2 regions of the Eubacterium sp. SB2 genome follow, and region 2 is predicted to be linked to the other one. Evidence: predicted binding sites of a transcription regulator. Region 2 holds the regulator's gene; the other holds the start of a gene.

Evidence for each region. Region 2 encodes HrcA, which represses chaperone genes, less so after heat shock. Its sites were predicted from a motif close to TGTTAGCACTCNNNNNNNNNGAGTGCTAACA; they were not measured.
Region 1: htpG (molecular chaperone HtpG) is a predicted target of HrcA. The motif match lies at 963-993, and genes of this name have one in related genera.

Annotation. Positions count from the first base shown of each region.
Region 1 covers NZ_LN865153.1:814,183-819,840, forward strand. The annotation lists gene htpG (molecular chaperone HtpG) at 1-867, opposite strand, end outside; gene BN1938_RS15980 (TetR/AcrR family transcriptional regulator) at 1,546-2,142, shown strand; gene BN1938_RS15985 (ABC transporter ATP-binding protein) at 2,129-2,989, shown strand; gene BN1938_RS15990 (fluoroquinolone export ABC transporter permease subunit) at 2,986-3,687, shown strand; gene BN1938_RS15995 (hypothetical protein) at 3,684-4,394, shown strand; gene BN1938_RS16000 (GNAT family N-acetyltransferase) at 4,490-4,990, shown strand; gene BN1938_RS16005 (hypothetical protein) at 5,093-5,284, opposite strand; gene BN1938_RS16010 (thioredoxin family protein) at 5,310-5,658, opposite strand, start outside.
Region 2 covers NZ_LN865151.1:524,511-530,168, forward strand. The annotation lists gene BN1938_RS07215 (chromate transporter) at 1-226, opposite strand, end outside; gene hrcA (heat-inducible transcriptional repressor HrcA) at 1,406-2,455, shown strand; gene grpE (nucleotide exchange factor GrpE) at 2,471-3,184, shown strand; gene dnaK (molecular chaperone DnaK) at 3,225-5,102, shown strand; gene dnaJ (molecular chaperone DnaJ) at 5,201-5,658, shown strand, end outside.

The sequences.
Region 1 (5,658 bases), on a different contig from region 2:
ATAATCCATAAATACCTTGCGGTAGAAGTCAATATACTCCTCTTTTGTACATTCACTCGGGTTCTTTGCCCAAAGAGGATGAATATCGCTGATGGATACCGGGCGTTTTACAATCTTGACTTTTTTCTTCGGTTCGCCTTCTTCGCCCTCTTTTGGCTCTTCCGTGATATGCTCTACGACTTCGTCCGTATCAAGCAGTTCTTCCTCATCAATTGTCTCATAAGACGGCGCTTCATTTTCCTTGGAAAGGAAGATCTCTACCGGCATAAAGGAGCAGTATTTTTCCAGAACTTCCCTTGCCTTGTACTCATTCGCAAACTGTAGGCTCTCCTCATTCAAAAACAGGGTTATCTCGGTACCTACATCGGTTTTATTACCGTCCTGCATCTCATATTCTGTGCCGCCCTCGCTTACCCAGTGTACCGGAACCGCACCTTCCTGGTAGGACAGCGAGTCAATATGAACCTCATCCGCCACCATAAAAGAAGAGTAGAATCCCAGACCGAAATGTCCAATCATCTCATCCTCAGTCGTTTTATCTTTATACTTCTCCAGGAACTGGGTAGCACCGGAGAATGCGATCTGTGTAATATACTCCTCTACTTCACCCGCTGTCATACCCAAGCCATTATCAATAAACTTTAATGTCTTCTCCTCCGGGTTAACAATAACCTGAATCTTTGCCTTGTAATCATCCGGCAGTTCATATTCCCCCATCATGTCCAGCTTTTTCAGCTTTGTGATGGCGTCACAGCCATTAGATACAAGCTCGCGCATAAAAATATCGTGGTCAGAATATACCCATTTCTTAATAATCGGAAATATATTCTCGCTGTCAATGGATAAGTTACCTTTTTTTGTTCCCATATATAACACTCCTTTTCATTATAATAGCTGTTTCGTAAGCCTTTATTACCACCTAGAAGATATTCTAATACACTGGATTTCAAAAGTCAATAAAAAGTTAGCACTCTTTATAGATGAGTGCTAATAAAATAATAAAAAAAATAAAAACTTTATAAATCGGGATTTAGTGACGAGCTTTAGTCTCGGCGCGGATGGGGACGCTCCATAAAGGGATAGCTGAAAGCCTCCCGGAGAACATCCATGTCCTTTCAAAAACGCGGCCGCGGACCTAAGAAATTCTAGGCGGGAAACAGCCCTGAAAATGGAGCACCACTGACACATCACGAGAAATCATCGGATTTCTCGTGATGTGTCAGTGGTGCTCCATTTTCAGGGCTGTTTCCCAAGTTTTTGCTGAACCCAGCGCGGGAAATCATCAGATTTCCCGTAATGTGTTCAGCGTACCCGCCTATCCGGCATCGGGTGTTCTAGAATCACTTAGCAGCACGGGTGCATATCGCAACGGCATATACAGCCCCAGCGCCTTCCCGGCCTCCCTGTCATGAAGCGTCCCCGTCCGTCGACAAGTCTAAAGCTTGCCGACTAAATCCCGATTTTCTCTTGACAAAGTGTAATGCTGGCGTTATGATCAATATGACCAAATAATTTTAATTAGTCATATTGATCGGAGGATTAATTATGCCAAAGTTCAACGATACTGAAAGAAAAATGATTAAGCAAAAATTACTGCAGGAAGGTGAACGTTTATTTACTTCATATGGTATCAAAAAAGTATCCATTGATGAGATTGTACAGGCCGCCGGTATTGCGAAAGGTTCCTTTTATTCTTTTTACTCGAATAAAGAACACCTCTACATGGATATTTCTGCAAATCTGCAGTTAAAAATGTGGGGTGACATGGATGCATTTTTGAATAATCACCGTTCCTTGCCGCCAAGGGATCTTTGTAAACAGTGCTTTCTCTGGATGTTTGGGGAACTGGAGCGCTATCCTATGCTGAGCCAGACGAACAGTGAAATCGCCGAATATCTGTTCCGCAAACTTCCTCCGGAAGTGATTGAAGCACATACCCGGGACGACAGTCATGAACTTATTAAGCTGCAGGAATATGGGGTGCATTTTACATGCGGCATTGAAATTGCAACAAAAACACTGCAGACACTGGCGATTAGTTTTCTCAGCCTGCAGCAGGAGCAGACAGATGATCAGCAGACTATTATGGGAATCATCCTGGATGGTGTCTTAAAGGAGATTGTAAGCGATGAAAGTAATTGATGTCCAGAATGTTTATCTAAAATATCCGGCCTCAAAGGATGATACTATACGAGGGATTAGTTTTGATGTAAAGCAGGGCGAAATATTTGGCTTTCTCGGTCCGTCCGGGGCTGGAAAAAGTACCGTACAGAAAATATTAACAGGAACTCTCCGCGATTATCGCGGGAGTGTCCGTGTTTTTGGTGACGAGATCAGGCACAGAACCAGCGATTATTATGAAAATATCGGTGTGGATTTTGAGTTTCCCAACTTTTATGAAAAATTTACCGCGCTCGAAAATTTAAAGTATTTTGCTTCGATTTATTCCGTCAGAACAACCGATCCATTGGAACTTTTAGAAAAGGTTGGCCTTCGCCCTGATGCCGGCAAAAAAGTCTCCAGCTATTCAAAAGGTATGAAAATGCGGCTTGGTTTTATACGTTCATTGCTGCATGATCCCAAACTGCTCTTTCTGGACGAGCCCACCAGCGGCCTTGATCCTGCAAATGCAAGGGTGCTGAAGGATATGATATTGGAACAGAAAAAGAAGGGAAAGACCATCATATTAACGACCCATAACATGCATGATGCGGAGGAACTCTGCGACCGTGTTGCTTTTATTGTTGACGGTACGGTGAAAACGATAGATTCGCCGCATGCTTTGCGTAAAAGCAGATTTGATACAGAGGTTGAATATTGTTTTTCCGATCATGGAAAAGAAAGACAAAGTGTTTGTACTCTTTCCAGTCTGGCCGATGCCCGGGACTTTCAAACCGCAATGAAAAATGGGACACTGACCAGTATTCATTCAAAAGAACCGACGCTTGAGGATATCTTTATTTCATTGACAGGGAGGGGCTTACAATGAGATTTTTTCACGCCTTAAAGAATGATATCCGGTTTCAAATAAAATATGGTTTTTATTTTCTGTACGCATTCTTCAGTGGGGTTTATATTGCAGTGCTGCTTTTAATCCCCTCCCAATACAAGATAATGGCAGCTTCCCTTATCATATTGACGGATCCTGCCATGCTTGGTGTATTCTTCACAGGCGGCATCTGGCTGCTGGAAAAGGGAGAGGGCTTACATCGTTTTTGGAGTGTTTCCCCTCTTCGTCCCTGCGAGTATATATTGTCAAAATCTATATCACTGGCAATTCTGTCAACGATATCGGCTGATCTTATTGTGTTGATCAGTATGAGAAGTATCGTCCGCTTCGTATCCTTGTCTTTCAGTGTATTCATTGGAGCCGTAGCGTTTAATCTCATTGGGCTGATTGCGGCTTCCTATGCACGTTCCGTAAACCATTATATGATCATTGCCGCCCTCCCCACAGTATTATTATCAATTCCTCCTGTTCTGACTGCATTCGGAATGACTCATCCACTTTTAAAGATATTTCCGGGGACAGCGCTGTGGCATATGATCGTCAGTTCAATTGATGCAGCAGGACATATAAATGTACTGCCGGGAATTGTTCTGGTTCTATGGCTTGTAGTGCTTTTAGTACTAGCATATAAACGGATTCGTAATGCATTACAATCAGAAGGAGGCAAGAATTTATGAAACATACCGTGAAGCTCTTCCAAATTGGCCTGAAACAAATATCAAAAGACGGAATGCTAATTGTCCTGATACCAGCGCCATTTTTAGCAGGCATATTTTTTAAGCTTGCTATTCCTTTTTTCAACACAGTTCTGACATCTGAATTCTCGTTCCCCTTAACAGCCTGGTATGGCCTTGCCGACGGTATGCTGATTTGTCTGGCCCCCTTGTTTACGGCAATGATATCCGCATTTTTATTGCTAGAAGAGAGAGATGAAGGATTAAATGCATTTTATCAGATTACCCCGGCAGAAGGATATTCTTATTTAGCGGCGCGTATTGGTTTACCAATGACAGGGGCATTCATAATCACGATATTCGTCGCTGCAGCTTTCAATCTTTCCTCCCTATCTTTTGGAGTCATTCTCTCAAGCTCTCTGATCAGCAGTTTTACAAGTATATTTTTAGCAATGATGATTGTATCGGTTGCCGGAAACCGTGTTGAGGGACTTGCGCTTTCAAAACTAATGGGGATCAGCTTCCTAGGGCTTATCTTAATATGGTTTATTCCTGCTCCCTATTCTTACTTCATGGCTTTTCTGCCTTCGTTCTGGATTGGAAAAATATTGATGGACGGAGTAAATGTATTTACCTTTGCATTTGGCGTAATATCCTGCTTCTTATGGATTGCTTTTTTCACCCGGAAATTTTTGAAAAGAGTGCAGTAATAAGATGTATGTGCTAAACTATTTTCCTATTTTACGAAAAGTGGTATACTTGATTTTGTAGACACCCAGGAATTACATAAAAAAGGAGTACGATTATGACCGAAACATTTGAAACATTAAAAGTAGACAATGACCGGCAGATTCAGGAAGTTGCTGAACTGGCAGAAATGATCTGGCACGAACATTTTACCCCTATCATCGGAACCAGCCAGGTAGAATATATGATAGACAAGTTCCAGTCTGTTCCCGCACTGAAGACACAGCTGAAAGATGGCTACGAATACTATCAGCTTTTTGACAAGGGGGAATTCTGCGGATATTGCGGCATTCACCCCGAGAATGGCCGGTTATTTCTGAGTAAAATCTATATTAGAAAAGACTGCCGCGGACGCCATCTGGCCACAAAGGCATTCGAATTTCTGAAGAACCTTTGCCGCCAGAGGGGCCTCTCCTCAATCTGGCTGACCTGTAATAAACACAACGATGGCTCTCTGGCCGTATACAGCCATTTCGGGTTTAAAACCATTGATACGCAGGTAGCAGATATCGGCAATGGATTTGTGATGGATGACTATATTATGGAGTATACTCTCTGAGTGGATGGCGGGGAGTCTGGCTTTTGCTTTACCATTTACTGCGGATATTGCTAAATTCCCAACTCCTTGCTAATTCATCCGCTGCCTCACCATGTGGTACTGCTATTCATTTTCAAATCTTGTCTTAAGCATTTTATAAAAATTACTAAGACTTTTATCGCCTTCATTATCAGGGAAGAGACAGTAAGGTAAGCTATCTGTTTCTTTATGCTTAATTACGCAGGCACAACATTTTCCATTATTCGGGCAGGTCTTTTTTGGGCAGGCACATTTTTTGACGTTTGGACACTTCACTTTATATTACCTCCTTTTTGAAGAATTATCCTCTACTCATTTTCAGAATTTTTATTATTTCGTCAACTTTTAGTACTTTTCCATAAGATACCACTTTTCCGTCAATAACGAGGGCAGGTGTAGTCATTACGCCATAAGCTGCAGTCTGTGTAAAATCGGTTACATGGTCGATAGCTGTATCCATATAGAGCTGTTCTAATGCCGCTTTTGTAGCGGCTTCAAGCTGATTGCATTTTGCGCAGCCGCTTCCCAATATTTTAACGCTTGCCCCCTCTTTTTTTGCTTGTTCGGCTTTGGCCATACTTTCTTCATTGCAGTTACCTCCACAGCAGGCGGCAGTTCCTTCTCTTTTATTTTTTCTTCCAAATAATGCC
Region 2 (5,658 bases):
CCGGAACACCAGCCTGTTGATATCCGATATAAGTAGAGGTATTAACCGCAATAATACCCGGAGTACACTGTCCGATAGCATAGATATCCAGAATCTCCTCATCTGTAGCCCATTTCTTTTTCAGCACAACCTCACGCTTTAACATAGGCAGCATAGCCATGCCGCCTCCAAAAGTAAGTCCACCTACACGAAAAAAGGTCACATACAATTCCCATAATTTCTTCATCAGAATCCTCCTATACAAATATAACACTCCGGTACTTCATGCATTTCTTCCTATAGAAAATCATATCATTCTATATATTCTACGACTTTTCATAAAAAGATTCAATCAAACCTATGTAAAATCGGGATTCAGTTGACAGGCTTCAGTCCTGTCGACGGATGGGGACGCTTCATGACAGGGAGGCCGGGGAGGCGCTGGGGCTGTATATGCCGTTGCGATATGCACCCATGCTGCTAAGTGATTCTAGAACACCCGATGCCGGATAGGCGGGTACGCTGAACACATCACGGGAAATCTGATGATTTCCCGCGCTGGGTTCAGCAAAAACTTGATTTGGTGATCAAGTTTTTCCCCGCCTATCCGGCATCGGCTGTTCAAGAATCACTAAGCGCATTCCAGCATTTCGCAACGGCATATACAGCCCCAGCACCTCCCCGGCCTCCCTGTCATAAAGCTGGCTCATCCAATCGGCAGGAAAGCTCGCCAACCGGGTGGGATCCCGGACCAGGGCAGCGGATGTGGATTGGCTATGCGTGTCTTTTCATCTTCAAGATGCGTATTGAATTATTTTGATACCGGAAGCGTATCCCCTTGCTTTTTACACCTACTGGGGACATAAAAGTGCCACCAATTCTATATCCATACGCTGCCCCCGTTTGAGGCCCCTCCTTAGAAACGAGCTTTTTCCTACCGGTTGGATGCGCCAGCTCCATGAAGGGATAGCCGAAAACCTCCCGGAGAACATCCATGTCCTTTCAAAAACGCTCAAAGCGGACCTTAGAAATTCTTGGTGGGAAACAGCCCTGAAAATGGAGAGATTTTTGGATTCCGAATCCAAAAATCAGCTGACCCAGCGCGAGAAATCATCGGATTTCTCGTGATGTGTCAGTGGTGCTCCATTTTCAGGGCTGTTTCCCGCCTAGAATTTCTTAGGTCCGCGGCCGCGTTTTTGAAAGGACATGGATGTTCTCCGGGAGGTTTTCGGCTATCCCTTTATGGAGCGTCCCCATCCGCGCCGAAACTAAAGCTCGTCGCTAAATCCCGATTTTGTATAAAAAATATATAAAGACTGTTGACAAAAATTATCCATGGTGCTATCTTAGTATACGTAAGGTGTTAGCACTCAAAACTAAAGAGTGCTAATAAGCAAAAGGCTGAATCAAAAAGGAGGGTCCGGATATGGCAGCAGTTACTGAAATGACTGACAGGAAGCTAGTGATTTTAAAAGCAATTATCCGGAATTATCTGGAGACGGGCGAACCGGTAGGTTCCAGAACCCTTTCGAAATATACGGAATTGAATCTGAGTTCAGCTACTATTCGAAACGAGATGGCAGATCTGGAGGATCTGGGATACATATTCCAGCCCCACACATCTGCAGGGCGCATTCCTTCAGACAAAGGCTATCGGCTGTATGTGGATATGCTGATGGAGGAGAAAGAGCAGGAGATCACAGAACTGAGGAACACAATGCTTGAAAAGACAGACAAAGTTGACAAGATATTGCAGCAGGCAGCCAAAGTTCTAGCAGCGAATACAAATTATGCGACTATGGTTTCGGCCCCGGTCAACAGCAGGAACACATTGAAGTTTATCCAGCTTTCACAGGTGGATGAAGAACAGATTGTGGCAGTGATCGTGATGGGCGGCAACGTCATCAAGAATAAAATTATTGATGTCGGTGAAACTTTAAGTAGTGAGACTCTGCTGAAGCTGAATATGCTGCTGAATACGACCCTGAACGGGATGTCCATAGAAGAGATTAACCTCGGCCTGATCGCAAGGCTGAAGGAACAGGCTGGGATTCACAGCCAGGTGATCAGTGATGTTCTGGATGCTGTGGCAGAGATCATCCATGTGGATGAGGATATGGAGATTTATACCAGCGGTGCCACGAATATTTTTAAGTATCCGGAGCTTAGCGATAAGCAGAGCGCACAGGAAATTATCAGTGCATTTGAAGAAAAGCAGCAATTGGCCGATCTCGTTACCGAGACACTGGCCAGTGAAGATAATCATGGAATTCAGGTATACATTGGAGATGAAGCACCGGTGAAGACCATGAAAGACTGCAGTGTTGTGACAGCAACCTACGAATTGGGCGAAGGCATGAAGGGTACTATAGGTATCATAGGTCCAAAGCGTATGGATTATGAACATGTCATGAAGACGCTGAAGACTCTGCAGAATGAGTTGGATGCAATTTATTACAAAGACCCAAAAGAATAGGAAGGTGAATAGCTGGTGGAAGAGAAGATGAGCAAAGAAGATATGGTAAGAGAAGCCGTAGAGGAAGCCAAGGCTAAGGCCGCAAAGGAAGCGGAAAAAGAAAGAGACGAAAACCAGTCTGAGTCCGAAGCCGGGCCGGAAGCCTGTGAGGATGTACAGGAAGAAACAGAGTGCACAGACAACGGTGAGGATGCCGAAGAAGCCGAAGAGAATGAAGAACCGGATGCGGCTGAGGATGAAGAAGACAAATCCGGTAAAGAAAAGAAGCGCTTCGGCAGAAAGAATAAAAAAGATAAAAAAGACGAGAAGATCGAAGAACTGACTGACAGGCTTACCCGTCAAATGGCAGAGTTTGATAACTTCCGCAAGCGTACGGAAAAGGAGAAATCCCAGATGTACGAGATAGGTGCGAAAGATATCATAGAAAAGATTCTTCCGGTCGTGGATAATTTTGAACGCGGCCTGGCAGCTGTGCCGGAGGAAGAACAGTCCAATCCTTTTGCAGAGGGAATGGAAAAGATTTATAAACAGCTGATGACTACACTAGAAGAGGTCGGTGTGAAACCGATCGAGGCGGTTGGAAATGAATTTAACCCGGACTTCCATAATGCAGTCATGCATGTGGAGGATGAAGAACTTGGCGAAAATATCGTAGCCGAGGAGTTCCAAAAAGGCTACACATACCGCGACAGTGTAGTAAGACATAGTATGGTAAAAGTAGCAAACTAATTTCTCATTCAAAATCAAAATATTTTAGGAGGAAATGATTATGGGCAAAATAATTGGTATTGACTTAGGTACAACAAACAGCTGCGTAGCTGTTATGGAAGGTGGACAGCCGACTGTCATCGCAAATACAGAGGGGGCAAGAACAACTCCGTCCGTAGTAGCATTTACAAAGACAGGAGAGCGTCTTGTGGGAGAGCCTGCAAAACGTCAGGCAGTAACGAATGCAGACAAAACAATCTCTTCCATTAAAAGAGAGATGGGAACCGATTATAAAGTAACAATCGATGACAAAAAGTATTCTCCTCAGGAGATTTCTGCTATGATTCTTCAGAAAATGAAAGCGGATGCAGAAGGATACCTTGGTGAAAAAGTAACGGAAGCAGTTATCACTGTACCGGCTTACTTTAACGATGCTCAGCGCCAGGCAACAAAGGATGCAGGTAAGATCGCAGGGCTGGACGTGAAGCGTATCATCAACGAGCCTACAGCAGCAGCGCTTGCATATGGCCTTGACAATGAAAAAGAGCAGAAGATCATGGTATACGATCTTGGCGGCGGTACTTTCGACGTATCAATCATTGAAATCGGCGACGGAGTTATCGAAGTATTATCTACAGCAGGAAATAACAGACTCGGCGGAGACGATTTTGACCAGAAGATTACTGATTATATGCTGGCTGACTTCAAGGCAAAAGAGGGCGTAGACTTATCCGGGGATAAGATGGCTCTTCAGAGACTGAAAGAAGCCGCTGAGAAGGCAAAAAAAGAGCTTTCATCTGCAACAACAACCAACATCAACCTTCCGTTCATCACAGCTACATCCGAAGGACCGAAGCATTTCGATATGAACCTGACAAGAGCGAAGTTCGATGAACTGACACATGATCTTGTTGAAAAGACAGCGGAACCGGTAAGACGTGCGCTGTCAGATGCAGGCATCTCCGCATCTGAGCTGGGCCAGGTACTGCTGGTTGGTGGTTCCACACGTATTCCTGCAGTTCAGGAAGAAGTAAAACGTCTGACAGGCAAAGAGCCAAGCAAGTCTCTGAACCCGGACGAGTGTGTTGCACTCGGCGCTTCTGTACAGGGCGGTAAGCTGGCCGGAGACGCAGGCGCAGGCGATATCCTTCTGCTGGATGTTACACCACTGTCACTTTCTATCGAGACAATGGGCGGCGTGGCAACAAGACTGATCGAAAGAAACACAACGATTCCTACAAAGAAGAGCCAGATCTTCTCCACGGCAGCAGATAATCAAACAGCAGTTGATATCAATGTTGTACAGGGAGAAAGACAGTTCGCAAGAGACAACAAGTCCCTCGGACAGTTCAGACTGGATGGAATTCCGCCGGCTCCGCGTGGAATCCCGCAGATCGAAGTAACATTCGATATCGATGCAAACGGTATCGTAAATGTATCAGCGAAAGACCTCGGAACAGGCAAAGAGCAGCACATCACAATTACTGCGGGCTCCAACATGTCAGATGATGACATCCAGAAGGCGGTTAAGGAAGCTGCTGAATTCGAGAGCCAGGATAAGAAACGTAAAGAGGCGATTGACACCAGAAATGAAGCCGACAGTATGGTATTCCAGACCGAAAAAGCAATTCAGGAAGTAGGCGACAAACTGGATGCTACAGACAAAGCAGCCGTAGAGGCTGACTGCCAGGCATTGAAAGATATCCTTGCAAAATCTACTCCGGAAGATACTTCAGACGCTCAGGTTGCTGAGATCAAGGCAGCTAAGGATAAGCTGATGGAAAGCGCTCAGAAGTTATTTACAAAGATGTATGAGCAGGCAGGAGCTGGCGCTGGAGCAGGAGCAGGCTTCTCAGAGGGACCGGGACCGGAAGCAGGTCCGGCGCCGGAAGGCTACCAGGGAGATGATGTAGTAGACGGGGATTATAAAGAAGTATAAAATCCGTTGGCAGAAAGGTTCTACGAAGCCGCGAAATGCGGCCTCGTAGAATTTCTTTGTTGACAGAATTAAGCAGACAGATGAAAGGGTAGAGTGTTATGGCAGAGTCAAAAAGAGATTATTACGAGGTGCTTGGCGTAGGCAGGGATGCAGATGACGCGGCAATTAAAAAGGCATACCGAGTTCTGGCCAAAAAGTACCATCCGGATATGAATCCCGGAGATGCCGAGGCCGAAAAAAGGTTCAAAGAGGCATCGGAAGCGTATGCAGTACTTAGCGACCCTGATAAACGCCGCCAGTATGACCAGTTTGGACACGCAGCATTTGAAGGTGGGGCCGGCGGAGCAGGCGGCTTCGGCGGATTTGATTTTAACGGTGCTGATTTCAGTGATATATTTGGCGATATTTTCGGAGATTTGTTTGGCGGAGGCGGACGCAGAGGCGGCAGGGCCAGCAACGGTCCGATGAAGGGGGCAAATATCCGCAAGAGTATTAGAATCACATTCGAGGAAGCAGTCTTTGGATGTGAAAAGGAATTGGACGTTGCATTAAAAGA